3 regions of the Bradyrhizobium sp. ORS 285 genome follow, and region 3 is predicted to be linked to each of the others. Evidence: predicted binding sites of a transcription regulator. Region 3 holds the regulator's gene; each other region holds the start of a gene.
What was found. Region 3 encodes HrcA, which represses chaperone genes, less so after heat shock. Its sites were predicted from a motif close to GTTAGCACTCNCNNNNNGNGAGTGCTAAC; they were not measured.
Positions count from the first base shown of each region.

Region 1 (9,528 bases), 2.9 Mb from region 3:
CGTCAGCCTCCGGCTCACGCTCGACTGTCGCCGCGCCGACGGCCGAGACGGCTCCGGACGGACGCCGTTCGGCCAGCACGGGCACCAGACGGTCGCCATCCCGAACGTCGACGACGCCAGTCACGGTAAGGCCGGCTTTGTAGGCCTTCTGGGCGGCCTCCAGGGCGGCATTGGCCCCCATCGCCGCCAGCTCGGCCAATGACAGATCTACGGCTCGCTTGCGCATCTCGATCGTCCTAACAGCAGCCTTAAACATAAGCCGTGCGCCGCGAAAACTCCAGCCACGGCCACCCGCCGAGCCTCGCTTCGGCGGGCCGATGGGCTACCCTGACGACAGGTGACGAGGCCAGAGATATCCGGTCAGTGCAGCCGGAACACACCATCCACGGCGCGCAGCTCGGCTGGCTTGATCAGCTTGGAGTGGGCGACGGTGACTGCAAACAGCGGCCCCTCCAGCCTCTCCTGCCAGAACGCAAGGAAGTCCTGCAGCGCGGGAAATTTCGGAAACAGGTCGTAGTTCTGCCAGACATAGGTCTGCAGCAGTGAGGGATGATCCGGCATCCGGTACAGGATGCGCGCGGTCGTCAGCCCATAGCCCAGCACCTGTTTCCGAAAGTCCTCGGAAACCTCACCCCTCGACACCATGCCAACCTCCGTTTCTGGAGCGCATGTCCGTGTGGCCAACCGGGATGGAGCCACCCGGGAAAGATGCGCTCACTGCAAAAGAAATGTGACGCATGTCCTCAACCCATCTCAAGTCTAAATGTTTAACGGGTTGTTGAAAAATGCTGCATTAGCAGCGACTTAGCCCGGGTGCTAATACGGTGTTTCGCGTTTCGTTCCGGCCGTGTTAACGCTATCGGAACGCTTTGGCAGAGGGCGCAGCTGACTGCTAATTTTTCTGCTACAAGGCCTTGCCCGGCTGGAAACTCTCCCCTAAATCCAGCCCGCGTGCTGGCACTCGCCGGCACCGACTGCCAAATCTCCAGAAACTGACAATCGCTTCAATTGCTTAGGAGGACTGTATGGCTTTCCGTCCGCTTCACGACCGCGTCGTGGTCAAGCGCATCGACGCCGAAGAGAAGACCGCTGGCGGCATCATCATTCCCGACTCGGCCAAGGAAAAGCCCTCGCAGGGCGAAGTGATCGCGGTGGGCCCCGGCGCTCGCGACGAGAGCGGCAAGCTGGTCCCGCTCGACGTCCAGGTCGGTGATCGCGTGCTGTTCGGCAAGTGGTCGGGCACCGAGGTCAAGATCGACGGCCAGGAGCTCTTGATCATGAAGGAAAGCGACATCATGGGCGTCATCACCGACGCCGGCGCCAAGAAGAAGGCCGCTTAAGCGCTGCTGATCCTCATCCTGAGGAGCCGGCGCAGCCGGCGTCTCGAAGGATGAGGCCCCGACCACCTCCTCATCTCGTCCTTCGAGACGCCCGCGAAGCGCGGGCTCCTCAGGACGAGGATCTCGATCAAACTCAGGGAAACCCAATATGTCAGCGAAAGACGTAAAGTTCGGCGTCGAAGCCCGCGACCGCATGCTGCGCGGCGTGGACATTCTCGCCAATGCCGTGAAGGTCACGCTCGGTCCGAAGGGCCGCAACGTCGTCCTCGACAAGTCGTTCGGCGCGCCGCGCATCACCAAGGACGGCGTCACCGTCGCCAAGGAGATCGAGCTCGACGACAAGTTCGAGAACATGGGTGCGCAGATGGTGCGCGAAGTCGCCTCGAAGTCCGCTGACGCGGCCGGCGACGGCACCACCACCGCGACCGTGCTGGCCCAGGCCATCGTGCGCGAGGGCGCCAAGGCGGTTGCCGCCGGCATGAACCCGATGGATCTGAAGCGCGGCATCGACCTCGCGGTCGAGGCGGTCGTCGCCGATCTCGTCAAGAACTCCAAGAAGGTCACGTCGAACGACGAGATCGCCCAGGTCGGCACCATCTCCGCCAACGGCGACTCCGAGATCGGCAAGTTCCTCGCCGACGCCATGAAGAAGGTCGGCAACGAGGGCGTGATCACGGTCGAGGAAGCCAAGTCGCTCGAGACCGAGCTCGACGTCGTCGAGGGCATGCAGTTCGATCGCGGCTACATCTCGCCCTACTTCGTCACCAACGCCGACAAGATGCGCGTTGAGATGGACGACGCCTACATCCTCATCAACGAGAAGAAGCTGTCGTCGCTGAACGAACTGCTGCCGCTGCTCGAGGCCGTGGTGCAGACCGGCAAGCCGCTGGTCATCGTCGCCGAGGACGTCGAGGGCGAGGCTCTGGCCACGCTGGTCGTCAACCGTCTGCGTGGCGGCCTGAAGGTCGCTGCCGTCAAGGCGCCGGGCTTCGGTGACCGCCGCAAGGCCATGCTGCAGGACATCGCGATCCTGACCGGCGGCCAGGCGATCTCGGAAGACCTCGGCATCAAGCTCGAGAACGTCAACCTCTCCATGCTCGGCCGCGCCAAGAAGGTGATGATCGACAAGGAGAACACCACGATCGTCAACGGCGCCGGCAAGAAGGCCGACATCGAGGCGCGCGTGGCGCAGATCAAGGCGCAGATCGAGGAGACCACCTCGGACTACGACCGTGAGAAGCTGCAGGAGCGTCTGGCCAAGCTCGCCGGCGGCGTCGCGGTGATCCGCGTTGGCGGCGCGACCGAAGTCGAGGTGAAGGAGCGCAAGGATCGCGTGGACGACGCGATGCATGCGACCCGCGCGGCTGTCGAGGAAGGCATCCTGCCGGGCGGCGGCGTCGCCCTGCTCCGTGCCTCCGAGCAGCTCAAGGGCGTCCGCACCAAGAACGAGGACCAGAAGACCGGCGTCGAGATCGTCCGCAAGGCACTCTCCGCTCCGGCCCGCCAGATCGCCATCAACGCGGGCGAGGACGGCTCGGTCATCGTCGGCAAGATCCTCGAGAAGGAGCAGTATGCCTACGGCTTCGACTCGCAGTCCGGCGACTACGTGAACATGGTGTCCAAGGGCATCATCGACCCGACCAAGGTCGTGCGCACCGCGATCCAGAACGCCGCCTCCGTGGCGAGCCTCCTGATCACCACCGAGGCGATGGTCGCCGAGCTGCCGAAGAAGAACGCCGGCGGCCCCGCGATGCCCCCGGGCGGCGGCATGGGCGGCATGGACTTCTAAGTCCGGCTTCCTGAGCGAAGACACACGAAGGGCGCAGCGCAGGCTGCGCCCTTTTTGTTTCGGTTCGGCGTGTAGGGTGGGCAAAGGCGCCTGGCACGCGTTGCGTTCGTGGCACGCGGTTGCGCGCCGTGCCCACCGTCTTGCTGATGAGTTCGCTGCCGATGGTGGGCACGGCGCCGCCGCGGTCTCGTCTGTGGAGACAGCACGGCAGCGCCTTTGCCCACCCTACTGATCCCGAAATCCGTGGTCGGCAAAGCAATCGCGCAGCCAATCGATCACCACGCGTGCAGCCGGATCGCGCTTCAGATGCGTCTGCACCAGTAGCCAGACGTCGCGGCGTCTTGGCAATTGCGTCACGCGCAGCGACGCATCGTCGAAGAGATCGCGGCACGCATGTTCAGGGAGCACGGCTGCCGCCTGTCCGCTGCGCAGTACCTCCGACATCACGCGCACATTGTCGGTGACGCAGCGCGCGGCCTCGATGAGCTTACGCTGTTTCAGGGCCTGCTGCTCGGGAATCGAATCGAGCTCATCGGGGTAGCCGCAGACGAAGCTCGGCGCGGCGCCTGCCGGCTCGATCAGATAGAGGCTGAGACTGCCGAGGCGCGTGATGGTGAAATCGCCCTTCTCCGGCTTGCGCAGCCGGATCGCGAAATCGGCCTGCCAGCGCGAGAAGCTGACATTGTGGCTCGCGGTGAGAAGCTGCAGCCGCAAGCCGGGATGCGCGGTCAAAATCGGCGAAAGCCGCGGCGCTAGGATGGTCTCGGCGACCGCAGGCGTGGCGGCGATGCGGAAGCGGCCACTCACCCCGGCCTGCGCGGCTCCGATGCGGGTGATGTCGGCGGCGTGCTGCGCCATCGCCTCGACATGCGCCAGCACCGTCTCGCAGGCCGCCGTCGGCCGGCGCACGCCGTCGACCGCCTCGAACAGCCTTACGCCGAGTGCGGCCTCGATCCGCGCAAGCCGCCGGCCAACCGTCGTCTCGTCGATGCGCAGCCGCTTGCCCGCTCCGGCATAGCTCCCGGAGTCGCGCACCGCCGCGATGATCCGCAGATCGTCCCAGTTCATCCTCCGGCGTACCACGGCAGCCGCCCTGCCTGCAAATCCGCAGCCGGTGGCTGCATACTCCTGCATTGCCGCAGGCATTCGGCCGGCTAGTCTGACGCGATCTCACGATGGAGCATTGACCGCCATGCCGACGCCCAAGACCTTGCTGGAGCTTTCCGGCGCCGACCTCAGCCTTCCCGCGCTCGCCGAGTGCAGCCTGGTGCTGATCGACATCCAGAACGAATATCGTGACGGCCCGCTGGCGTTGCCCGGCGCGGAAGCGGCGATCGCGCAGGCCGCCCGCCTGCTGACGCGGGCGCGGGCCGCCGGAGCCGTGATCATCCACGTCGCCCATCGCGGCAAGGACGGCAGCCTGTTCGATCGGACCGCGCCGCGCGGCGCCATCGTCGAGGCCGTGAAGCCGCTGGCCGGCGAAGCCGTGATCGAGAAGACGCTTCCGAACGCCTTCGCGGGCACCGATCTGCAGGCGCAGCTCACGGCGGCCGGCCGCAAGAACCTCGTGCTCGCGGGCTTCATGACCCACATGTGCGTGTCGTCGACCGCACGTGCGGCGCTCGATCTCGGGTGGCGCGTCACCATCGATGCCGGGAGCTGCGCGACGCGTGACCTGCCCGACGGCAAGGGCGGCACCTTGCCGGCCGCCTTGATCCACGAGGTCGCGCTGGCTGAGCTGTCAGATCGCTTCGCGATCATCGCGCGCGACGCCGCGGCGCTCGCCTAAAGCATGATCCGGAAAAGTGCGCAGCGGTTTTCCGAAAAGATCATGCGCAAACAATAACCTAAAGCGCGATGACGATTCATCCTGATCTCATCGCGCTTTAGCGGATCACGGTCCCGATCCGCCCGAAGCGAAAGCCGCCGGACTGGTTCTTGCCGCCGGCGGCGAGCGAGAAATAGATCATCGCTGCGCGCCCGATGACGTTCTCGATCGGCACATCCCCGATCACATTGAGCACACGGCTGTCGGTGGAATTGTCGCGATTGTCGCCGATCAAGTACAGCTTGCCCTCCTGGACGACATGGACGCTGGTATTGTCGAGGAAGCCGTTGTCGACACAATCCAGCGTCTCGTAGCTCGCGCCGTCCGGCAGCGTCTCGCGCCAGCGCTTGACGTGCACGTTGGCACCACCGCCACAGGCCTCCGTTCCGATCAGATCCTCCAACCGCTCGCGCGGTACGGCCGCGTCGTTGATGTAGAGCACCCCGCCCTTCATCTGGACGCGATCGCCGGGCAGGCCGACGACGCGCTTGATGTAGACGGTGGCATTGTCCTTGGGCAGAACGAACGCGACCACGTCGCCACGTGCCGGTGTCGCTCCGAAGATGCGAGCTGACGGCGGCAGGCCGGTCGGCCACGACAATGGCCAGGTGAAACGGCTGTAGCCATAGGGATATTTCGACACGAAGAAGTAGTCGCCGACCAGGATGGTCGGCATCATCGAGCCGGACGGCGCATTGAACGGCTGATACAGGAAACTGCGGATCAGCATCGGCGACGCCATCAGCAGGCACAGCGCCGCGAAACCGGCGATGAAGATGCCGAGGATCGCCCACCACGGCTCCCGCTTCGGCCTGATCTCTCCCGCATCCAAACTCGTCGCGATGTCCCCCTTGCGATCGCGCCGCAAGGATGACCGAACCGCGCGCCGCATGCAATCATCTGCGGGCCGTGATCAGCGCTTCTTTCGCCATCGTACTGAAGCCCCGGGCGATCAGAGTGTTTCCGTCGATCATGGCGGTTCTCGTACTCAGATAGAGCGTTTGTAGCCGGAGCCACGAATTGCGTTCATGCCTCATGCTCTCTCAGCCGTCATTCCGGGCCTCGCGCAGCGAGAGCCCGGAATCCATACTCACGAGGTCCGTGTGGTGCGAGGTGCAAGTGGCACTCGTCTTCGCCACATTCCCGCTCGGACGTATGGATTCCGGGCTCAGGCGCGGCTGCCCCGGAATGACGAGGAGAGAGGTTGGCCTCTCACCTCGTTCGCCGGTACATCACGTCTGCCCGAAGCACGTATTTGCGCCCGCGCGTCACCCGATCGCCCCGATGCATGATCGGGTGATGGAACAGCAGCGCCATGCCCTTTTCAGGCGTGATGCGCAGCGGCCCATCGGGCATCAAGCCGCTGTCGTCGCAAAATGACGTCGCACCACCTTCGAAATCATCGTTGAGATAGATCAGGAAGGTGAACAGGCTGCGCTCGCCATTGTCGCGCGCGAAATGGCCGTCGCGATGCCAATCGAACTTTTGGCCGACGTCGTAGCGATACAGCCGCAGTCGCTCGTTCAGCCCGACGGACTGCCAGCGATGCTGGAACGACGGCGCGAGATGACCGGCGAGACGTGCATAGAGGCTTTGCGCCCGCTCGGCGTCATCGAGGATGACGCGATCGTTGTTGCGGTGGTCCTTAACACTGCGCGGTGCAAATAGTGTCGCTTCCTCGAAGCCCGCTTGCTCGCCCAGGCGGATATAATCCTCGCACTCCGTAGCCGAGAGGAAGTTCGCGATCGTCTCGATATTGTCGGCGTGCCAGGTGAGCTCGGTCATGATGACCTCCTCTCTGAAAACGGTCGCAGCCGCGTCGCCCGGATGAGTATCCGACCGCGCCCGCCAGGGCGCGAGCGGATGTGACATCGGGCTCTCACGTGCTGCACATGTGAACCCGCATGTCGCTTGCGCTCATGCGGGCTACGTTCGCTCAATCCTTGAACGGATCGAACTCGCCCTCGCCGGCCATCACCACGGCGAACGGCCGCAGCGTATGCACGACCTTCACCGAGCCGGCGTGCTCGGCGAGCACCTCGGGCAGACGCCGATAGGCCATCGGGCTCTCGTCGAGGTCGGCGCCGATCAGGGTGACGCCGCGGCTCTGCAGCCAGGCGTCCATCTCGGCGCGCGTGAAGCGACGCTTGGCCTCGCGACGTCCGAACATTCGCCCGGCGCCGTGCACCGTCGAGTACAAAGAGGCCTTGGCCTCCTCCGACTCGACGCCCTCGATGATGACGGCGTCGTCGCCCATCGAGCCGCCGACGAAGCCGCGCTGGCCCGGAAAGGCCGGCGTGGCGCCCTTGCGCACCACCCACAGATCGCGCCCGTCGTGGGTCTCACGCCAGGCGTAGTTGTGGTGGTTGTGCACGCTGTCGGTGACCGCGCCGCCGATGATCTGGCGCACGCGCTCCACCACCCACTCGCGGCCCGCATAGGCATAGCGCCCGGCGAGCTGCATCGCGGCGATGTAGCGCTGCCCGACCTCCGAGTCCTCGTCGACGACGGCGGGCGGCACGTTCATGCCGTCCTTGCCGCCGGCCGCCTTGAGGTAGCGCGTCGCCGAGGTGTGGCCGAGACCACGGCTGCCGAAATGCACGCCGATCCAGACGAAGCCGGCCTCGTCGCGCATCAAATCGACATAGTGGTTGCCCGACCCGACCGTGCCGAGCTGCCCGACCGCCTTCTGCCGGTACTCGCCCATGTCCGACTCCCGCCAGGCATCAGCATCGTCGAACAGCTCATGCTCAACGCGCTCGGCGTTCTTGCGGCCGACACCGAACGAGATCACCTTCGACACGTCCTTGATGATCGCACCGACCTTGTCCTCGATTGCGCTGAACGGCGTGTCGAGCCGCACCGCCATGTTGCCGCAGCCGATGTCGAAGCCGACGCCGGAGATGCTGATCTGCTTCTCATAGGCGATCACGCCGCCGACCGGCTGGGCATAGCCGAGATGGCCGTCGGCGCAGATCACGCCGGCCACGGCGTTTCCCACGCTCATGCAGTTGCGCATCTGCGCAATCGTTGCGTCCTCATGCGTCCCGAACACCTTCAGCGGGCTGTTCTGGTACTGCGCCGCCTGCGGCCGGCTCGCCACCGTATCGGCCAGCGCCTCGGCCTCGCGCGCGAGCTGCTCCTTGCGCGCGGCGTCGCGGAACGTGCACCACAACGGCATCGAGCGCTGCCCCGGCCGTTCGATCCGCGCATCCGGATCGAGCCCGGCCTCGATCGCCAGCTCTCGCGCACGGTCTTTGTAGGGATCGGCTCGCATCGGATCCTCCTCTCCTTAGTCGCATGCAGGACACGGAGCACCCTTACGGCGCCTCCGCGATCGACGCTCGCGCGTATGCTCGCGCTAGCGGTTGATGCAGGCCAGGAGGTGGATCTGAGTTGAGGGGGCCCCGCTCGGGGAGCCCAGTCTCGGGACGATCGTCGCTCTGGCCGGGATGGCAGAGGGACGATCCCGCTGCCGCGTTAGGCTATCAGTCTGATATTGGCAGCTAGCGCATTGGCTGCGGAGACCGCCGGCACGCGCAGGACCAGCTCACGGCGCCGCGATTGCGGCAGCGCGCTGTCCTTGATGTGGCGTGGGGTCGGATACGACATGGATCTCTCGCTGCGGATCATCCGCATGTAAGTTGGCGCGTGCAGATACAGGGTGTTTTTGGATTTGTAAAGTGACGGCGCGAGAGGATCGCGCGAATTTATCGTCGTGTGGCTCCTCATCACTCGGAACGTCATACTGATGAGCCGTAGGGTGGGCAAAGGCGCAGCCATGCTGTCTCCACGTTCGAGGTCGCGAAGGCGCCGTGCCCACCGTCTTGCCGCGCAATCTGCGCCCGATGGTGGGCACGCGCCGCCGGTGGCGCCGCTTTGCCCACCCTACGCACCGTCCATGCGGCTTGATACTAACAAGCAAAAGGCCGCCCGTGGGCGGCCTTTCCTATCAACGACGAGGCTGCGCGGCAGCTCACGCCGCATCCGGCGTCTTCAGCCGCACCAGCTTTGTCAGCAGCGCATCCAAGCCCGCACCCTCACCGGCATGCAGGTCGATGCGGCCGACCTTCTCGACCAGGCGCTCCAGCGACTCCAGCTCCTTGAGCCGCAGCAGCAGCGGGTTCTCCTCCATCAACTTCGCGGTGTTCAGGAGCGAGCGCGTCGCCGCGGTCTCCTCCTGGCGACGGATCAAATTGGCCTTCGCCAGCCGCTCCGCCTCCACCACCTTGTTGACGAGGTCGCGAATCTCGCCGGGCAGGATCACGTCCTTCACGCCGAGCTCCGTCACCTCCACGCCCGAGCCGTCGAGCCGCGCGCGCACGTAGTCGCGCAGCTCAGCGTCGAGCGAGGCCTTTGCCGCCAGCACCTCGTCGAGCGTGCGTGACGCCACCGCTTCGCGGATGGCGAACTGGACCAGGCGGTACAGCCACGCATCCACGTCCGGCGTGGTCGCCACCACCGCCTCCGGATCAACGATCCGGCGGAACGCCGTCAAGGTCACCCGCAGCGCGATGCGATCCCTGGTCAGCATCTCCTGCGCGGTGATCTCGAGCGCGGTCGGCCTGAGG
Region 1 is NZ_LT859959.1:2,535,911-2,545,438, reverse strand. Features, by position in the region: gene BRAD285_RS11530 (hypothetical protein) at 1-226, opposite strand, end outside; gene BRAD285_RS11525 (usg protein) at 361-645, opposite strand; gene groES (co-chaperone GroES) at 1,026-1,340, shown strand; gene groL (chaperonin GroEL) at 1,489-3,129, shown strand; gene BRAD285_RS11510 (LysR family transcriptional regulator) at 3,355-4,197, opposite strand; gene BRAD285_RS11505 (cysteine hydrolase family protein) at 4,322-4,918, shown strand; gene lepB (signal peptidase I) at 5,016-5,849, opposite strand; gene BRAD285_RS11495 (2OG-Fe(II) oxygenase) at 6,170-6,742, opposite strand; gene BRAD285_RS11490 (RtcB family protein) at 6,894-8,234, opposite strand; gene BRAD285_RS36505 (hypothetical protein) at 8,438-8,569, opposite strand; gene BRAD285_RS11485 (slipin family protein) at 8,934-9,528, opposite strand, start outside.
Region 1: a site for HrcA is predicted at 954-982, ahead of groES (co-chaperone GroES). Genes of this name have one in related genera too.

Region 2 (9,528 bases), 1.4 Mb from region 3:
CATCGCACAGTCGAGAACGACGAAGGCCGCCCCGAGGGGCGGCCTTTTGCATGACGCAGGATCGCCGTTACATCACGATGACCCTGGCGCCGACATTCACCCGGCCATAGAGGTCGATGACGTCCTCATTGCGCATCCGGATACAGCCTGACGATACGTTGGTCCCGATCGTCCAGGGCTCGTTGGAGCCGTGAATGCGATACAGCGATGAGCCCAGATACATCGCGCGGGCGCCGAGCGGGTTCTGCGGCCCGCCCTCCATGTGCCGCGGCAGATCGGGCCGGCGCTGCAGCATCTCCGGCGGCGGCGTCCAGTCCGGCCATTCGCGCTTGGCCGAGATGGTCTTCACGCCCGACCAGGTGAACCCCGGACGGCCGACGCCGATGCCATAGCGCAGCGCCGTGCCCTGCCCCTGCACAAGGTAGAGGAACTTGTTCGGTGTATCGATGACGATCGTGCCCGGCCTTTCTTTGCCGTCATAGTCAACGACCTGTTTCTCGTATTTCGGATCGAGCGGCCGCTGTGTCTGCTCATACGCCTCCTCGTCCGGATATCCCTGCTGGGGCGCAGTGCCCGGCATCGCCGGCTGCGTCCCGTAGGTGGACGGCTGCTGCTGATACATGGGTTGTTGCGGGGGCGGAGCGCCGCGGACGCCTTGCGGATCGCCGAACAGGAATTCGATGAAGCCGCCGCCCATCCGCGAGCGGTCGACATAGGCCGTGCGCACCGGCGCGGTCTGCTGCGGCGGGCCGCTATAGATCACCGTCGGCTGCTGAAATCCCTGGGCCGCAGCCCGATCCACACCGCAATAGAAGACGCATGCGCCGGCCAGCAGCGCTGTAGAGAATGATCTGAACATCGACGTACTCTGTACTGTTTCGTCTGAAGGCTGTTCACCGCGCGTAGGCTGCAACGCCGCCGCTTATCGTCAATAAAGAGCAAAACCCGATCGCTTTGGTAAACACAGGGCTCGCCGGGATTCACCATCGCCGCAGGGGCGCGCTGATTTGATAGCTAGCGTTTATTTTGCGTGAAGGGCGCCGGCGCATGGTTAATAGGTCGTATCAGGCGCACGCGGGCGTTGCGCCGCCGCAGTTCCTGGCGTGAACGCGATGTTAAATAGCCACAGCGTAGAACTGACCAAGCAAGAGGTCAGGGATATATCATGGCTGTTCGCAAGCGTTTCCGTATCGAAGAAGCAATCGTCGGCCATATGCCGGAGCCCGATTTTGTGGGTGGCGAGATCGGCCCCAATCACAAGGAAATCATGGACGAGCTCCGCGCCATCCGCGCCCAGATGGGCAATGCCATCCGGAGCGGCGGTAACAGCACGGCGGCTGCGGCCATCGAGGAATCCGCGCAACGCGAGGTCGCCGAAGCGCGCGCCCTGCTCGAGACCTACCGCGCGCAGATCGAACAGTGCGAGAAGCTGAAGGTCGAGCTCGACCTGATCCACGACGCCATCAACCGCACCAAGGGCGAGATCGCCACGCTTCACGCCAAGAGCTTCAACGGCGAGGAGATGGCCAAGGTCAATGGCGAGCTCGGCGCGGTCGTCGGCGGCACCGAACAGGCCACCCAGCAGATCCTCGAAGCCGCGGAGGCGATCGACCAGGCCGCCAGCGCGCTCGCCAAGGTCGACTCCGCCGACCAGCAGAAGATCCTGAGCGAGGACATCCAGGAGCGCGTGGTCTCGATCTTCGAGGCCTGCAACTTCCAGGACCTCACCGGCCAGCGCATCAACAAGGTCATGACCACCATGAAGTTCATCGAGCACCACATCGTGGTGATGATGGACATCTGGGGCGGCGTCGACGCCATCAAGGCGCATGTGCCGCCGATCGTCGACACCCGCGAGGGCGACGCCAGGCTGCTGAACGGCCCGAAGGCCGAAGGCGATGTCGGTCACGCCTCGCAGGACGACATCGACGCGCTGTTCAACTGAGCGGCCTCCGCGTCTCACACCAAACAAAAACGCCGGCGTTCCGCCGGCGTTTTTCGTTTGCCTCGTCGGTTCTGACCGAGCGACCGGACCTCAGGCCCGCGGTCCGCAGCGGACATACACCATGGTCTGGTAGCGGGTCGCCGCATCCTTGTCGACGAAGCGGGTGATCAGCACCCTTCCGTCGAACGAGACCACCTCGCGGTCCTGCTCGCCGCCGGGAGGGCCGGCGGGGCCGATGTAGTTCTTGCCGCCGGCCGAGCCCTTCAGGCGCAGTTCCTGCGGGGTCGCCTGGTCGGCCAGATGCATGATGACGCCGCCGGACGTGCCTGCCCCGATGACATAAGGCTGCTTGCACTGCGCCAGCGCCATCTTCTCGGTCCGCGGCCGGTCGTTGGGATTGTTGTAGGCGGCGAGGCCCCATTTGCCGACGAGATCCTCAGCCCGGATCGTCGCTGGAACCTCGGGCTCCACAGCCACCTCGGGCGGCGCAGGGCTGGAAGGCGAGAGGTTGAAGCCGCCGCCGCACGCTCCCAGCAGCATTGTGAGCGCTGACGCGATCGCGAGATTGGCAACCGGCCGCGCGCACCGTGAACTCGTCATGGCATCCCCTTAGGAACAAGATCATGGCTGCCCCGTCCGGCAACCAAGCGCAAAACGCGCATCAGAGCAATGACGTCGGATGACGACGCCGCTCCACTAACATGTCTGGCCAAGGACAGCATCCCCTAAGACAGCATCCCCTGATAGCCTCAAGAAGGGCTTAACCGCCCGCCTTTGCTTGACAGGAACAGCGCCAAGCCATATTTCCGGCAGCGGTCTTTAGCACTCGGAGGGCAGGATTGCTAAGTCCGCGAGTCAGTTGGTGCCGAGTCGATTGGTGCCAAGTGGGCGCTAAATATGGCCGCATTCAGATTTCCTCCGACACCAACCTACCGAAGCACCCCCAAAGGGATCCGTCATGGCTAAATCGAAGTTTCGTCCCCTGCACGATCGCGTCGTGGTTAAGCGCATCGACGCCGAAGAGAAGACCAAGGGCGGCATCATCATTCCCGACTCCGCCAAGGAAAAGCCCTCGCAGGGCGAAGTCGTCGCCGTCGGCCCGGGCGGCCGCGACGAGAGCGGCAAGCTGACCCCGCTCGACGTCAAGGTCGGCGACCGCGTGCTGTTCGGCAAGTGGTCCGGCACCGAGGTCAAGCTGGACGGCGAGGAGCTCCTCATCATGAAGGAGTCCGACATCATGGGCGTCGTCGCCTGATCCGAACCGCCTGATCCGAACAGCTCTGGGCGGCTCTCGCCGCCCCGGGCGACCAGTGCTTTTCAACCTCGTTCAGGCGACAGGCCGGCGATCACGCCCCTGGCCGTCGAGGTCCACTCCAGGAGAGTTTCAAATGGCAGCCAAAGACGTCAAATTCTCTGGCGACGCGCGCGACCGCATGCTGCGCGGCGTCGACATTCTCGCCAACGCCGTCAAGGTGACGCTCGGCCCGAAGGGCCGCAACGTCGTCATCGAGAAGAGCTTCGGCGCTCCCCGCATCACCAAGGACGGCGTCACCGTCGCCAAGGAGATCGAGCTCGAGGACAAGTTCGAGAACATGGGCGCGCAGATGCTGCGCGAGGTCGCCTCCAAGACCAACGACCTCGCCGGCGACGGCACTACCACCGCGACCGTGCTCGCTCAGGCCATCGTCCGTGAGGGCGCCAAGGCGGTTGCCGCCGGCATGAACCCGATGGACCTCAAGCGCGGCATCGACACGGCGGTTGCCGCCGTCATCAAGGACATCGAGAAGCGCGCCAAGCCGGTCGCCTCCTCCGCCGAGGTCGCCCAGGTCGGCACCATCTCCGCCAACGGCGACGCCGCGATCGGCAAGATGATCGCCCAGGCGATGCAGAAGGTCGGCAACGAGGGCGTGATCACGGTCGAGGAGAACAAGTCGCTCGAGACCGAGGTCGACATCGTCGAGGGCATGAAGTTCGACCGCGGCTATCTCAGCCCCTACTTCGTCACCAACGCCGAGAAGATGACCGCCGAGCTCGACGACGTCTACGTGCTGCTGCACGAGAAGAAGCTGTCTGGCCTGCAGGCCATGCTGCCCGTGCTCGAAGCCGTGGTGCAGTCGGGCCGTCCGCTGCTGATCATCGCCGAGGACGTCGAGGGCGAGGCGCTGGCCACCCTGGTCGTGAACCGCCTGCGCGGCGGCCTCAAGGTCGCCGCCGTCAAGGCGCCGGGCTTCGGTGACCGCCGCAAGGCCATGCTCGAGGACATCGCGATCCTGACCGGCGGTCAGCTGATCTCGGACGACCTCGGCATGAAGCTCGAGAACGTCACCATCAAGATGCTCGGCCGCGCCAAGAAGGTCGTGATCGACAAGGAGAACACCACGATCGTCAACGGCGCCGGCAAGAAGGCCGACATCGAGGCGCGCGTCGGTCAGATCAAGGCGCAGATCGAGGAGACCACCTCGGACTACGACCGTGAGAAGCTGCAGGAGCGTCTCGCCAAGCTCGCGGGCGGCGTCGCGGTGATCCGCGTCGGCGGCGCGACCGAGGTCGAGGTCAAGGAGAAGAAGGACCGCGTCGAGGACGCCCTCAACGCGACCCGCGCTGCGGTGCAGGAAGGCATCGTCCCCGGCGGCGGCGTCGCGCTGCTGCGCGCCAAGAAGGCGGTCGGCCGCATCACCAACCCGAACTCGGACGTCCAGGCCGGCATCAACATCGTGCTGAAGGCGCTTGAGGCTCCGATGCGCCAGATCGCCGAGAACGCCGGCGTCGAAGGCTCGATCGTGGTCGGCAAGATCCTGGAAGAGAAGTCCGAGACCTTCGGCTTCGACGCCCAGAGCGAGGACTATGTCGACATGGTTGCCAAGGGCATCATCGACCCGGCCAAGGTCGTCCGCACCGCGCTGCAGGACGCCTCGTCGGTGGCCGGCCTGCTGGTCACCACCGAGGCCATGGTCGCCGAGCTGCCGAAGGACGCAGCCCCGGCGATGCCGGCCGGCGGCGGGATGGGTGGCATGGGCGGCATGGGCTTCTGAGCCCAAGCACCCGTCACCAAGCCTCCATCACCAAGACTTCAGGAAGGCCGCCTCCGGGCGGCCTTCTTTTTGGCGGAGTGTCCCGATGGGGGTGCAGTGATGGCCGATTGGCGCTACAGCTAGCGCCGATTCCGCTCCCACAAGGATTTTCAGATGCGCGCTATTTTGCTTGCGTTGGCCGTGATTGCAGCGGCCGCGCCGGAACTCGGTTGGGCCCAGAGCAAGAGCGGGACCAAGGCCGCCCCCGCCGTCGAGACACGCTATTTCACCGCGATCGACGGCCTGATGGACGGCAATGCCGACGTGATCCTGAAGGAGACGCGCCAGGGCAAGACCGTCACCGCGGCCACGCTCGACGTCTGCTATCCCGTCGCCAAGAACTCGGACCGCAAGGACCGCTTCGTCGTCAGCCTCACCGTCAACGGCCAGACCCTCACCGGCGCGACCCAGAGCAACGGCGCCAAGGAGCCGGTCACGGTGAAGCTGACCCGCAAGCCGACCGGCGACAATTTCGAGTTCCGCGGTCAGATCACGATCGGCAAGACGGTCACCGAGGTGGCGTCGACCGACAACTCCGACGTCAGCGAGAAGGAGTTCCAGGAGAGCCAGTCGAGCGACGACGGCATCAGCGCGCAACCGAAGGACTTCACCGATGTTTCGCCCGAGGCGGTCTCCGTCCGCCTCAAGCTCGATGCGGTCGCCGACTTCCTGAAGAGCCTGAAGGGCGAGAACGTCGAGGTCTCGCTGTCGAGCTTGATCGTGGGCTGTGATGCGCTCCGCGCCGGCGAACAGACCGTCAGCATGACCGTCGATCCGGAACGCGCCGGCGCGCTGATCGCGAAGGCTCGCGCCACGACCGGCGCCGTCACCGCCGGCTGGACGGCCGGCACCGTCGAGATGGACCGCACCATCCGCTTCGCAGCCGGCGAATGGCGCGATGGCGACAAGATCAACAAGGACAAGCTCGCGGGCGCGATCTCCGACGTGCTGGCCAAGACCTACAACGCCAAGCCGACCAGCGCGGCCTGGAACCCGGTGACGGGCAAGCTGAAGCTGACGTTGAAGCGGCCGAGCCAGCTGATGCCCTCCCTCGAGCTCACCGACGTCATCGAGGTCACCGGCCTCGTCTCGCCGGACAAGCCCGGCGGCGCCGACGCGCTGGTCCTGTGGATCAGCAGCCCGACGACGACCACCGTGGACGAAGCCTCCGCGGCCAAGCTCATCCTGTCGGATGAATCATCCGGCGACGAGGAAAGCGACACCCGCGACGATGGCGGTGCAATCGAAGAGCTTGCGAAGGCCTTCAAGGCCAAGCGCTGGGACGCCGACAACTCGGTCTGGAAGTAAGGCGAGCCACGAGGGCAGGCGCCGCGATCTCCGCTCTCCACCCTCCCCTGGAGGGGGAGGGTCGATCGCACGCGAAGCGGGCGAGCGGGGTGGGGTGAGCCGCGGGCGCCGGTGTGGGTGGAGAGATCACCCCACCCCGGCTCATACGCGCTTCGCGCCTATGAGCCGACCCTCCCCCTCCAGGGGAGGGTGACAGTGGGGCCTCCACTTCGATGATGCGTCACTACGACTAGAAGCGGCGGTCTCTACTCAATTCGTATTCAGCCGGAAGCGCAGCGTCTTCGGCCCGATGAAGGTGATCAAATCGCCCTGGCGCTTCCAGTTCGTTGCCGCGCTCAGCGCGGCAATGAGCTCATCGTCGGCCTGGGCGCGCGCGGCCGGGCAGTTGCGATCCTCGATGGTGCTGGGGATGAACACGATGGTGTTGCCGGCAACCGAGAACTGCCCCTTGCCGCCCTTGCACCAGAGCTCCAGCACGGTCTCGCCGTGATCGCCGATGTCGAGGTCCGGCACCCGCTTCGACCCGGGCTGCGGCAGCGCGTCCAGCGTCATTTCCATGCCGAACGGAAACTCCTCAGCCGCAACCACCGGCCCACCTGACAGCAACAAGGCTGCGACCACGCTGGCAACGGCCCGCTTCACAACTCGCATCTTCCCTCTCGATCGATCATCACGCGACGAGCCGGCCTTGTAGGCGATCGACTCGATGGCTGCCAGCACGGCTCCCGCACAATTGTGTTCCAAACATAGCAAACCCCGCGTCGCCCAGGCGACGCGGGGTTTTTGTCGCAGGCGATGGTGTTACTTCAGCACCATCGCCGTGAACGGATAGACATAGGCCTGCAAGGTCACGAACAAGCCGACGAGACAGGCCAGCACGATCGAGTGCAGGAAGACGTAGCGCAGGATCGAGCTTTCATGGCCGTACCAGTTGGTGGCGGTCGAGGCGACGACGATCGATTGCGCGTCGATCATCTTGCCCATCACGCCGCCCGAGGAGTTGGCGGCGGCCATCAGCACCGGCGACAGGCCGATCTGCTCGGACGTGATCTTCTGCAGATTGCCGAACAGCACGTTCGACGCCGTGTCAGATCCCGTCAGCGCCACGCCCAGCCAGCCGAGCAAGGTGCCGAAGAAGGGATACAGCACGCCGGTCGCGGCGAAGGCGAGGCCGAGCGTGGCGTCGACGCCGGAGAGCCGCGTCAGCGTGCCGATCGCGAGCATCGCCGAGATCGTGATCAGCGAGATCGCGCAGAGGCGGATGGTGCGGCCATATTCGGCGATCAGCTTGCCCGGTCCGACGCCCATCAGGAAGCCGGAGATGATCGCCGCGATCAGCATGCCGGTGCCGGTAAAGCTCAGATAGGTGAACGAGAACACCGCACCCTCGGGCATCGGCTTGGCGGCCACCGGCGGGATCTTGTTGATCAGCTTGTCGAGCTCGGGCACCGGATAGCTCCAGGCGAAGTTCGCGTTCGCCCAGGCCTTGAAGGCGCCGTTGCCCCAAATCAGCATGATCACGCAGACGATGATCCAGGGCAGCAGCGCGCCCCAGAGCTCGGCCTGCGTCAGGGGCGTGCGGTCGAGCGGCTTTGCCGCCGCCATCGTCGCTGCCGATTCGTCACGGCCGCGCAACGCCGGCGACAGCCATAGCTGCTTCGGCTGCCAGACCTTCAGGAACAGGATCAGCGCGCCCATCGAGATCAGCGAGGCGCCGATGTCGACGATCCACGGATTGATGTAGTTCGAGATCAGGAACTGCGGCACGGCGAAAGAGACGGCGGTGACCAGGATGGCCGGCCAGACGTCCTTCATGCCCTTCCAGCCCGCGAACGCCCAGATCACCCAGAACGGCACGATCAGCGAGAACACCGGCAATTGCCGGCCGACCATGGCGCCGAGGATGTAGGGATCGATGCCGGTGACCGAGGCGAGGCCCTGGATCGGCGTGCCCAATGCGCCATAGGCGACCGGCGCGGTGTTGGCGATCAGCGACAGGCCGGAGGCCGCGAGCGGCGAGAAGCCCAGCCCGATGAGCACGGCGCCGGTGATCGCCACCGGGGTGCCGAAGCCTGACGCGCCCTCGAAGAACGCGCCGAACGAGAACGCAACCAGCAGCAGCTGCAGCCGGCGGTCTTCCGTGACGCCGCCGATCGCCCGCTTCAACAGCTCGAAGCGCCCGGTCGAGACCGTGACCTGATACAGGAAGATGACGTTCAGCACGATCCAGCCGATCGGGAAGAAGCCGGTGACGACGCCGAGAAACGTCGCGCGGATCGACATGTTGGCCGGCATCGTGAAGACGAAGATCGTGATGATGTTGGTCAGGATCACCGCGATGATCGCGGCGATATGCGCCTTCACCTTGCCGCTGGCGATCAGCACCAGCAGCGTCACCACGGGTATGGCGGCAGCCAGCGTCGACAGCGCCGGGCTCCCCAACGGGTCGTAGATTTGATTCCACATCGTGACGTCTCCCCCCAATTGTTGTTGTTGGACCCGGTCCGGCGGGGCGGATCAGGTCTGTCTGATCCGGCGCCAGGCCCGACAGGACGGCCCAAAAACCAGATCACAAACGCGGCAACGCCCCACTCTGCTCAAATTCTCGCGAAATCTGGCAGCGGCCACGGTGCCTCTTGTATGCAGCATGCTACGGTTTGCCGCATATGACCGACAAGCCGGTGGTCGCCGGGCCCCTTACGACTTTCGTCTAGACAGGCCTCCCAGGATACGGAATTCTCGTTCCGCCCCAGCCTGTTAAGCCCTTTTTTCAGGAGCAGCCTCTCTGTGAACAATTTGCGCTCGACCCTCGCCATCGTGTGGCGGATCGCCATTCCCTACTTCCGCTCCGAGGACAAGGTCGCCGGCCGCATCCTGCTCGCCGCCGTCATCGCCATCGAGCTCGCCCTGGTCGCGATCGATGTGCTGGTGAACCAGTGGCAGAACCGGTTCTACAACGCGCTGCAGGAATACAATTGGAACAGCTTCATCTGGGAGATCGGCGTCTTCGCCGTGCTCGCGACCACCTTCATCGTGCTCGCGATCTACCAGCTCTATCTCAATCAGTGGCTGCAGATCCGCTGGCGGCGGTGGCTGACCGAGACCTATATGCGGCATTGGCTCAGCAACGCCAACCACTACCGCATGCAGCTCAAGGGCGACGCGGCTGACAACCCCGACCAGCGCATCGCCGACGACGTGAAG
Region 2 is NZ_LT859959.1:6,087,961-6,097,488, forward strand. Features, by position in the region: gene BRAD285_RS27430 (L,D-transpeptidase) at 68-859, opposite strand; gene BRAD285_RS27435 (protein phosphatase CheZ) at 1,166-1,945, shown strand; gene BRAD285_RS27440 (hypothetical protein) at 2,036-2,545, opposite strand; gene groES (co-chaperone GroES) at 2,904-3,200, shown strand; gene groL (chaperonin GroEL) at 3,334-4,977, shown strand; gene BRAD285_RS27455 (hypothetical protein) at 5,131-6,324, shown strand; gene BRAD285_RS27460 (META domain-containing protein) at 6,574-6,975, opposite strand; gene BRAD285_RS27465 (L-lactate permease) at 7,126-8,790, opposite strand; gene BRAD285_RS27470 (ABC transporter ATP-binding protein/permease) at 9,112-9,528, shown strand, end outside.
Region 2: a site for HrcA is predicted at 2,764-2,792, ahead of groES (co-chaperone GroES). Genes of this name have one in related genera too.

Region 3 (9,528 bases):
GTGAGGCTCCCGACGAGGACGCAGCTCAGCGCCGCTTGGCCTCGATCACGTCCCACACGCGGGCGGCGATATCGGGGCCGCCGAGCCGCGAGATCGCGCGGATGCCGGTCGGCGAGGTCACGTTGATCTCGGTGAGATTGCCGTCGATGACGTCGATGCCGACCAGCAGCAGGCCGCGCGCACGCAGCTCCGGGCCGAGCGTATCGCAGATCTCGCGCTCGCGCGGGCTGAGATCGGTGGCCTGCGCGGCGCCACCGCGCACCATGTTGGAGCGCAGATCGTCAGCGGCCGGCACGCGGTTGACGGCGCCGGCGAACTCGCCGTCGACCAGGATGATGCGCTTGTCGCCGTGCTTCACCTCGGGGAGGAAGCGCTGGATCACCCAGGGCTCCTTGAACGTCACCGAGAACATGTCGAACAGCGAGCCGAAATTCATGTCCTGCGGCATCACCCGGAATACCGCCGCGCCGCCGTGGCCGTGCAGCGGCTTCATCACCACGGCGCCGTGCTGGTCGCGGAAGGCGTTGATCTCGTCGAGATCGCGCGAGATCAGGGTCGGCGGCATCAGCTGCGGGAAGTTCATCACGAACAGCTTTTCCGGCGCATTGCGCACGCTGGCGGGGTCGTTCACCACCAGCGTCTTCGGATGGATGCGCTCGAGGAAATGCGTCGAGGTGATGTAGGCGAGATCGAACGGCGGGTCCTGGCGCAACAGCACGACGTCGAACGAGGTGAGTGGGGTCGGCTTCGGCTCGCCGAGCGTGAAGTGATCGCCGACCTGGTCGCGCACCGTCAGCGCCTGCACTGGCGCGACCACCTCCTCGCCGCGCAGCGACAGCTTGTCCGGCGTGTAGTAGCTCAGTCCGTGCCCGCGCCGCTGCGCCTCGAGAAGCATCGCAAACGTCGAGTCGCCGCGGATGTTGATGCGCGCGATCGGGTCCATCTGGACGGCGACATTCAGTTTCATGGGCAGGTCCCTGCTCTCTGCAGTCGGTTCATGTCAGGTGCTGGCGTCGAAGGCTGCGATCAGATGGCGCGGCAGACTGCGCGGCGCAACCAGAATCGCGTCGAACCGCAGCTCCAATTCGGCATGGTCGGGATGCGCCATCAGCCAGGCCTGGGCGGCATCGATGATGCGCTGCTGCTGGCGCGGCGTCACTGCGTAGGCTGCGTCGTCGAGCGAGGCGCGGGCCTTGACCTCGACGAAGGCGACCAGGCCGCGCTTGCGCGCGATGATGTCGATCTCGCCATGCGGTGTACGGAAGCGCTTGGCCAGGATGCGGTAGCCCTTGGCGATCAGCAGCGCTGCGGCGCGCGCCTCTGCCGACAGGCCGGTGCGGAACGCGGCGACGCGTTCCGGCGCGGCGGTCTTGGGCGCAGCGGTCTTGGGCGGCTTCTCGGGATCGACCCGCTCAGTCCGCGCCATCGGGCTCTCCCGATTGTGCGTCCTTCGCGAGTGCCAGCGCACGCGCATAGACCTCGCGCCGCGGCCGGCGCGACAGCTCGACGGCATGCATCACGGCATCTTTCACGCTCGACCGCTGCAGGAGATCCGTGAGCAGTGCGTCGACGGCGCTGTCGGTCATGACCTCGGCGTCCCGCGGCGGCGGTCCGATCACCAGCACGAATTCGCCGCGCGTCTCGAGTTCGTCGGCGCGTGCGGCGAGGTCGCCGGTGGTGCCGCGCAGCACCTCCTCGTGCAGCTTGGTGAGCTCGCGGCAGATCGCAGCCTGTCGTCCCGCCATCGCGTCGGCGAGATCGGCCAGCGTCTCCTGCACGCGGCTGCCCGCCTCGAACACCACCAGCGTGGCCTCGACGCGGGCCAGCTCCGACAGCCGCGTGCGCCGCGCCTGCTGCTTGGCCGGCAGGAAACCTTCGAAGAAAAACCGGTCGGTCGGCAGTGCCGCGACGCTCAGCGCGGCAAGGACCGCGGAGGGACCAGGCAAGGCGGTGACGGCGTGACCGGCCTCGCATGCGGCACGCACCAGCTTGTAGCCGGGATCGGAGATCAGCGGCGTGCCCGCGTCCGACACCAGCGCGATGGCTGCGCCCTCGGCCAGGCGCTGCAGGATCTTCGGCCTGACCGCTTCCGCATTGTGCTCGTGATAGGCAGCAAGCTCGGCGCCGAGGCCGTACCGCTCGGCCAGCCGCCGGGTGATTCGCGTGTCCTCGCAGAAGATGACGTCAGCGCCGGCCAGCGTCTCCAGCGCGCGCAGCGTGATGTCGCCGAGATTGCCGATCGGCGTCGCCACGAGGTGCAGGCCCGGCCGGGCGCGCGGCGCCGCGATGCGATGTCCCGCCACCAGATAGGTCCACGTGGTGGAAGATTTGCCGTCGTCCGGCGAGATGTTCGGGATTGCCTTGGCGCCCATCGGGGTAATTTAAAGGGCCGGGCGGGGGAATGCCACCGGGGAACAGTGGTTCTATGAATGTGAAGGTCCGACAACCTCCGTCGGTCGCGCCGTTCATCCGCGCTTCAACTTCGGAAATGCACTTCAAAGGGCGTTGATCCCAACAGGGGATAGGCCGTGCAAAACGTCGATTTGATCTTCGCTGTGGTTCTGACAGCCTTTTGTTTTGCTTAACTATTCGTCGACAATATGAATGGATCAGCACGGCCTGGGGGGCGTGCGGTTGGGGAACTTCTGGCCGCTTCCGGCCGAACGTAGAGATGTCATGGTGGGCCCGCGTCATCCCAGTTCTCACGCTCCGGGACCCCATGGGGTTGCCCGGCGAACCGCGCTTGGCCTGATCCTCGGCGCACCGCTGCTGTCGGCCTGCTCCAATGTGCAGCAGGGCTTCAATCCGTTCGAGACGCCGACCGGTCCGTCCGGACCGCCGCAGCAGCCGGCTGTCGCAGGGAACGGTCAGGTCAAGGTCGGACTGATTCTGCCGCTGTCGGCCTCCGGCAATGCCGGCGTGGCCGCGCAATCGATGAAGAACGCCGCCGAGATGGCGCTCGCCGAGTTTCAGAACCCCAACATCCAGCTGCTGATCAAGGACGACGCCGGCAGTCCGCAGGGCGCGCAGCAAGGGGCACAACAGGCCTGCGACGAAGGCGCGGAGATCCTGCTCGGGCCGCTGTTCGCAGGCTCGGTGCCGCCGACCGCCCAGGTCGCGCGCACGCGCAACATCTCGGTGATCGCGTTCTCGACCGATTCGAGCGTGGCCGGTCGCGGCGTGTATCTGTTGAGCTTCCTGCCGGAGTCCGATGCGACGCGCATCGTCGACTACTCGGCCGGCGTCGGCAAACGCTCCTTTGCGGCGCTGCTGCCCGACAATGCCTATGGCACCGTGGTCGAAGGTGCGTTCAAGACCGCGGTCAGCCGACGCGGCGGGCGCATCGTGGCGTTCGAGAAATATGCCGGCGACCGCACCATGGCGGTGCGGGCGGTGGCGCAGGCGCTGAGCGGCGCCGATGCGCTGCTGCTGGCCGATGACGGCGAATCCGTCGTGGCGACAGCGGACGCGTTGACCGCGGCCGGCGCGAACCTGCGTGCCGTCCAGCTGCTCGGCACCGGTCTGTGGGACAATCCGCGCGTCTACAACAGTGCCAGTCTGCAGGGTGGTCTCTACGCGGCGCCCGATCCCTCAGGCTTCCGCGCCTTCGCCGGCCGTTATCGCACCCGCTTCGGCGGCGATCCCGTGCGCACGGCGACCTTGGCCTATGACGCGGTGGCGCTGGTCGCAGCGCTCGCCCGCACGCAAGGCGCCCAGCGCTTTGCGCCTGACGTGCTCACCAACGCCTCCGGCTTTGCCGGCATCGACGGCCTGTTCCGTTTCCGCAGCGACGGCACCAATGAGCGCGGGCTTGCAGTGATGCGCGTCGGCTCGGGCGGCGGCCAGGCCGTGGCCGGTGCGCCGAAGAGCTTTAGCGCGACCTGAGGACAGTTCGTCAGGCGGCGAGATCGGCGACGACGGCGTCGAGCACGGGAAAGCCGTCCTGGGTGACGCGCAGCCGGCCATCCGGCTCCACGGCGATGGCGCCCTCCTCGCGCAGCAGCGCGATGCGGCGCGGATCGAGCGTTCGACCGGAGATCGCGGCGTAGCGCTTGGGATCGATACCCTCGCGGAGACGCAGCCCCATCAGCAGGAATTCGTCGGCGCGCTCCTCGCTGTTGAGCAGATCGTCGGTCATCACGCCGTGACCGTTGGACTCGACGCGCATCACCCAGGCTTCGGGCCGCTTGTCGGTCGCGGTGGCGTGTCTGACGCCGTCGATGTCGAGCCGGCCATGCGCGCCAGGGCCGATGCCGGCATATTCCTGACCGCGCCAATAGACGAGGTTGTGCCGGCACTCCGCGCCGGGACGCGCGTGGTTGGAGATCTCGTAGGCCGGCAATCCATGACGGGCGCAGACCTCCTGCGTGACGTCATACAGCGTCCGCGCGAGACCCTCGTCCGGCGTCTTCAGCTTGCCGGCGGCGTGCAGGCCGAAGAACGGCGTGCCCTCTTCGATCGTCAGCTGATACAGCGACAGATGCTCCGCCGCCTCGCCGATCGCGCGCGACAACTCCGCGGTCCACATGGCCGGCGTCTGGTCGGGCCGCGCATAGATCAGGTCGAACGAATAGCGGTCGAACGCGCCGCGCGCGATCGCCACCGCCTTCATCGCTTCTTCGGCGGTGTGCAGCCGTCCGAGCATCTTTAGCGACGCATCGTCCATCGCCTGGACGCCAAGCGAGACGCGATTGACGCCCGCCGCGCGGTAGCCGGCAAAGCGGGTGGCCTCGACGCTGGTCGGATTGGCTTCCAGCGACACCTCGACATCAGCTGCGACGTGCCAGTGCTTGCCGATCGCATCGAGAATGGCGCCGACGGTCTGCGGCTGCATCAGCGACGGCGTGCCGCCGCCAAGAAAGATCGAGCTGACGGTGCGTGGCCCTGTCCGCGCGGCGGTGGTGGCGATCTCCTGCGCGAAGGCGCGAGCAAAGCGGTCCTGGTCGATGGCAGCGTGGCGGACGTGGCTGTTGAAGTCGCAATACGGACATTTCGACAGGCAGAACGGCCAGTGCACATAGACGCCGAACGCTTTGCTGTCAGCGCTGCTCAAGACAGATCTCCGCGAGCTTCACGAAGGCACGGGCCCGGTGCGACAGGCCAAGGCCGAGCGGCGGCAGGCCGTGCTTCTCGATGCTGGTCATCTCGCCGAAGGTGCGGTCGTGGCCATCGGGCAGGAACATCGGGTCATAGCCGAAGCCGGCCGTGCCGCGGGGCGGCCATACCAGGGTGCCGTCGACGCGTGCCTCGACCTCCTCGATGTGCCCATCCGGCCAGGCCACGCATAGCGCCGAGACGAAATGCGCGGTGCGCTTCTCGGCGGTCGTGGCGCCGCGCTCCTGCAGCAGTCGCTCGATCCGGGTCATCGCCCCGGTGAAGTCCTTGTCCGGGCCAGCCCAGCGTGCCGAGTAGATCCCAGGCGCGCCATCCAGCCCGTGAACCACGATGCCCGAATCGTCGGCAAAGGCCGGCAGCTGCGCGGCTTCCGCGGCGGCCACCGCCTTGATGCGCGCATTGGCAATAAAGGTGTCGCCAGTCTCCTCCGGCTCGCCGAGCCCGAGCTCGCCGGCGGAGACGGCTTCGATGCCATGGGGCGCCAGCAGCTCGCGCATCTCGGCGAGCTTGCCGGGATTGTGGGTCGCGATCACGATGCGACCGGAGAGCTTGCGATGCGAGCTCACGCGACCGCCATCTTCTGCAGATCGACCAGCCGCGCGACGCCCTTGCGCGCCAGCGCCATCAGCGCCAGGAACTCGGCTTCGGTGAACGGCGTCTTCTCCGCCGTGCCCTGCACCTCGATGATGCGGCCATCGCCGGTCATGACGAAATTGGCGTCGGTCTCGGCCTCGGAATCCTCGGCGTAGTCGAGGTCCAGCACCGGCGTGCCGTTGTAGATGCCGCAGGAGATCGCGGCGACATTGTCGCGCAGCACCTCGGTCTTGATCATGTTGCGCGCCTTCATCCACTTGATGCAGTCGGCCAGCGCCACCCAGGCGCCGGTGATCGAGGCCGTGCGGGTGCCGCCGTCGGCCTGCAGCACGTCGCAGTCGACCGTGATCTGGCGCTCGCCGAGCGCCTCCAGGTCGATTGCGGTGCGCAGCGAGCGGCCGATCAGGCGCTGGATCTCGACGGTGCGGCCGGTCTGCTTGCCCGAGGACGCCTCGCGGCGGGTGCGCTCCAGAGTGGCGCGCGGCAGCATGCCGTATTCGGCGGTGACCCAGCCACGCCCCTGGCCCTTGAGCCAGGGCGGCAGCCGGTCCTCCAGGGTGGCGGTAACCAGCACATGGGTGTCGCCGAACTTCACCAGGCAGGAGCCCTCGGCGTATTTGACGACGCCGCGTTCCAGGCTCACGGGCCGCAATTCATCCGGTGCACGGCGGCTCGGCCGCATGATTCTCTCCGTGGAAAAGGCAAAAGACGGGGTTTAACGGCCTTGTAGGTGCCGGGACCCGCAGCGGCAAGGCCTATCACGCCGGAACACGCCCACAAGACCGGCTTGCCACCGAGCCGCCGCATGGCCAAATTATATGCAGATGGGTGAGGAGGATATCTGGTGGCCCACCACGATCCGATCAACCTGATGACACCGCCGGCGGGGCTTGCGCAGCTCAACGAGCGCTCGCGCGAGATCTTCCGCCAGATCGTCGAGAGCTATCTTGCGACCGGCGAGCCGGTCGGCTCGCGCAACATCTCGCGGCTGATCGCGGTTCCCCTGTCGCCGGCCTCCGTGCGCAACGTGATGGCGGACCTGGAGCAGCTCGGCCTGATCTATGCGCCGCACACCTCGGCCGGCCGGCTGCCGACCGAAGCGGGCCTGCGCTTCTTCGTCGACGCGCTGATGCAGGTCGGCGACATGACGGAAGCGGAGCGGCAGTCGATCCAGAGCCAGCTCGCCGCCGTCGGCCGTGCGCAATCGGTCGAGGCCGCGCTGGACGAGGCGCTGACCCGGCTGTCCGGCCTGACCCGGGCGGCCGCGGTGGTTCTCACTGCCAAATCCAACACAAGGCTGAAGCACATCGAGTTCGTGCGGCTGGAGCCCGAGCGCGCATTGGTCGTGCTGGTCGGCGAAGACGGACAGGTCGAGAACCGGGTGCTGGCGCTGCCGCCCGGCGTGCCGCCGTCGGCGCTGACCGAGGCCTCCAATTTCCTCAATTCCCGGATTCGCGGACGCACTTTGGCGGAAGCGCGGCTGGAGCTCGAGACGGCGCTCGCAGCCGATCGCGCCGAACTCGATCAGCTGACGCAGAAGGTGATCGCGGCCGGCGTCGCGAGCTGGTCCGGCGGCGACAGCGACGATCGTCAGCTGATCGTGCGCGGCCACGCCAATCTGCTCGAAGATTTGCATGCGCTCGAGGATCTCGAGCGCGTCCGCCGGCTGTTCGACGATCTCGAGACCAAGCGCGGCGTGGTCGATCTGCTCGGCCGGGCGGAGAGCGCCGAGGGCGTGCGCATCTTCATCGGCTCGGAGAACAAGCTGTTCTCGCTGTCGGGCTCGTCGACGATCGTGTCGCCTTATTCGGATGCGACGGGGCGCATCGTCGGCGTGCTCGGCGTCATCGGTCCGACACGGCTGAACTACGCCCGGGTCATTCCAACGGTCGATTATGCCGCCCGTCTGCTTAGCCGGCTGATGGGTGGCTGATCTCGGACATGGTTAACCCGCCGCCCGCGCCACCGTCAGGCTGCGCTTGATTTTCAGCGCCCAAAGCACGATATCCCGCCCGACATCCCCCAGAACCCGCCGAACTTGCGAGAAGTCTGTCCATGACCGATCCCGACCTGCATCAGAACGATCCGCAAAACCCTGCGCAGGCCAGCGAACCCGTCGTCTCCAAACCCTACATCATGCCCGACGACCCGGAGGCCGGCTCGGCCGAAGCCCTGGCGAAGGAAGCGGCCGAGGCGCGCGACAAGATGCTGCGCACGCTGGCGGAGATGGAGAACCTGCGCAAGCGAACCGCTCGCGAGGTTGCGGACGCGCGGATGTACGGCATCACCGGCTTCGCCCGCGACGTGCTCGACATCGCTGACAATCTGCAGCGCGCGCTCGATGCGGTACCGGCGGAAACGCGCGACAACGCCGATCCCGGCCTGAAGTCGCTGATCGAAGGCGTCGAGCTCACCGAACGCTCGCTGCTCAACACGCTGGAGAAGAACGGCGTCAAGAAGTTCGATCCCACGGGGCAAAAGTTCGACCCGAACTTCCAGCAGGCGATGTACGAGGTGCCTGATCCGTCGGTGCCGTCGGGCACCGTGGTGCAGGTCGTACAGGCCGGCTTCATGATCGGTGAGCGCATCCTGCGCCCGGCGCTGGTCGGCGTCTCCAAGGGCGGCGCCAAGACGGCGCCCGGGGCCGGCAACGACCAGTCGAACAGCGCGGCTTGAGGCGGCTGGCTCCGGGGCTGGCAAGTCCAAGCTTTATCTCACGACCAGAGGCGCCGATCCGGCTCGGATGCGGCGCCTCAATGCTGTTTGAGCCACAGCACATCGTGCCTTAACCAACCTCCGCTAGCGTGCGCCGACTCTCGCAGAGGACGGCCCCATGAGCCCCCACATCGAAGCCGCAACGCGCCAGACGTTGGCTCCGCCCGCGCATGAGCGGCTGGCGGTGGCGCCATGGCTCCTGATCGGCGTCGTGTTCGTCGTCGCCCTCCTGCTGCGCCAGCTCGTGCCGTTGAACACCGATGTCAGCTGGCTGCTCGTCGTCGGCGAGCGCATGCTGGATGGCCAGAAGCTCTATCGCGACATCATTGAAATCAACCCGCCGATGGCGGCGTTCGCCTATTTGCCCGCCGTCGCGCTCGCACGCGTGCTGCATGTCGATGCGCGGCATGTCATCGACGCGCAGCTGCTGGTGCTGGCGGCAGCCTCGCTCTATGCGACGTCGCGCATCATCCGGCTGTCGTCGAATCTGGCTGCGTTGAACTGGGGGCCGTTCGCGATCTGGGCTGCGGCGGTCGTGACGATCCTGCCGACGGACGTGTTCGGTCAGCGTGAACACATCGCGGCGCTGACGTTCCTGCCGGGGCTCGCCGTGTATGCGTTGCGCAGTCATCGCGACCCGGTCCCGGCCTGGGCGGTGCTGGTGGCCGGCATCGGCGTCGGCATTACCCTCGCGTTCAAGCCGTTCTTCACATTCCCGGCCGCGTTCTGCATCCTGGCGGGCGCCATGCGCGCGCGCAGCTGGCGCCAGCTGTTCGCGCCGGAGAACATCATCGCCGGCGTGATCGTGTCGGTGGTGAGCGTCGGGACCTATCTGCTCTATCCCGAATACTTCACAGTGACGTACCCGCTGGTGCGTGACACCTATCTGTCGTGGTCGATGTCCCCGTCGGCCATCTTCGTCAACGTGGCCACGCTGCTGCTCGTCGTCGCGCTCGCGACGATTGCGCTGACACGCCGGAGCGGCCGGCTCGAAGGGGCGCTGCTCGTCCTGGTCCTGGCGTCGATCGGATTTGCGATCTCGTTCTTTCTGCAGCGGCGCGGCTGGCCGTATCATTCCTATCCGATGATCGCGATGGCCATGCT
Region 3 is NZ_LT859959.1:7,459,236-7,468,763, reverse strand. Features, by position in the region: gene gshB (glutathione synthase) at 26-967, opposite strand; gene BRAD285_RS33595 (YraN family protein) at 1,001-1,426, opposite strand; gene rsmI (16S rRNA (cytidine(1402)-2'-O)-methyltransferase) at 1,413-2,372, opposite strand; gene BRAD285_RS33585 (penicillin-binding protein activator) at 2,677-3,885, shown strand; gene hemW (radical SAM family heme chaperone HemW) at 3,896-5,053, opposite strand; gene BRAD285_RS33575 (non-canonical purine NTP pyrophosphatase) at 5,040-5,612, opposite strand; gene rph (ribonuclease PH) at 5,678-6,391, opposite strand; gene hrcA (heat-inducible transcriptional repressor HrcA) at 6,554-7,642, shown strand; gene grpE (nucleotide exchange factor GrpE) at 7,765-8,385, shown strand; gene BRAD285_RS33555 (hypothetical protein) at 8,543-9,528, shown strand, end outside.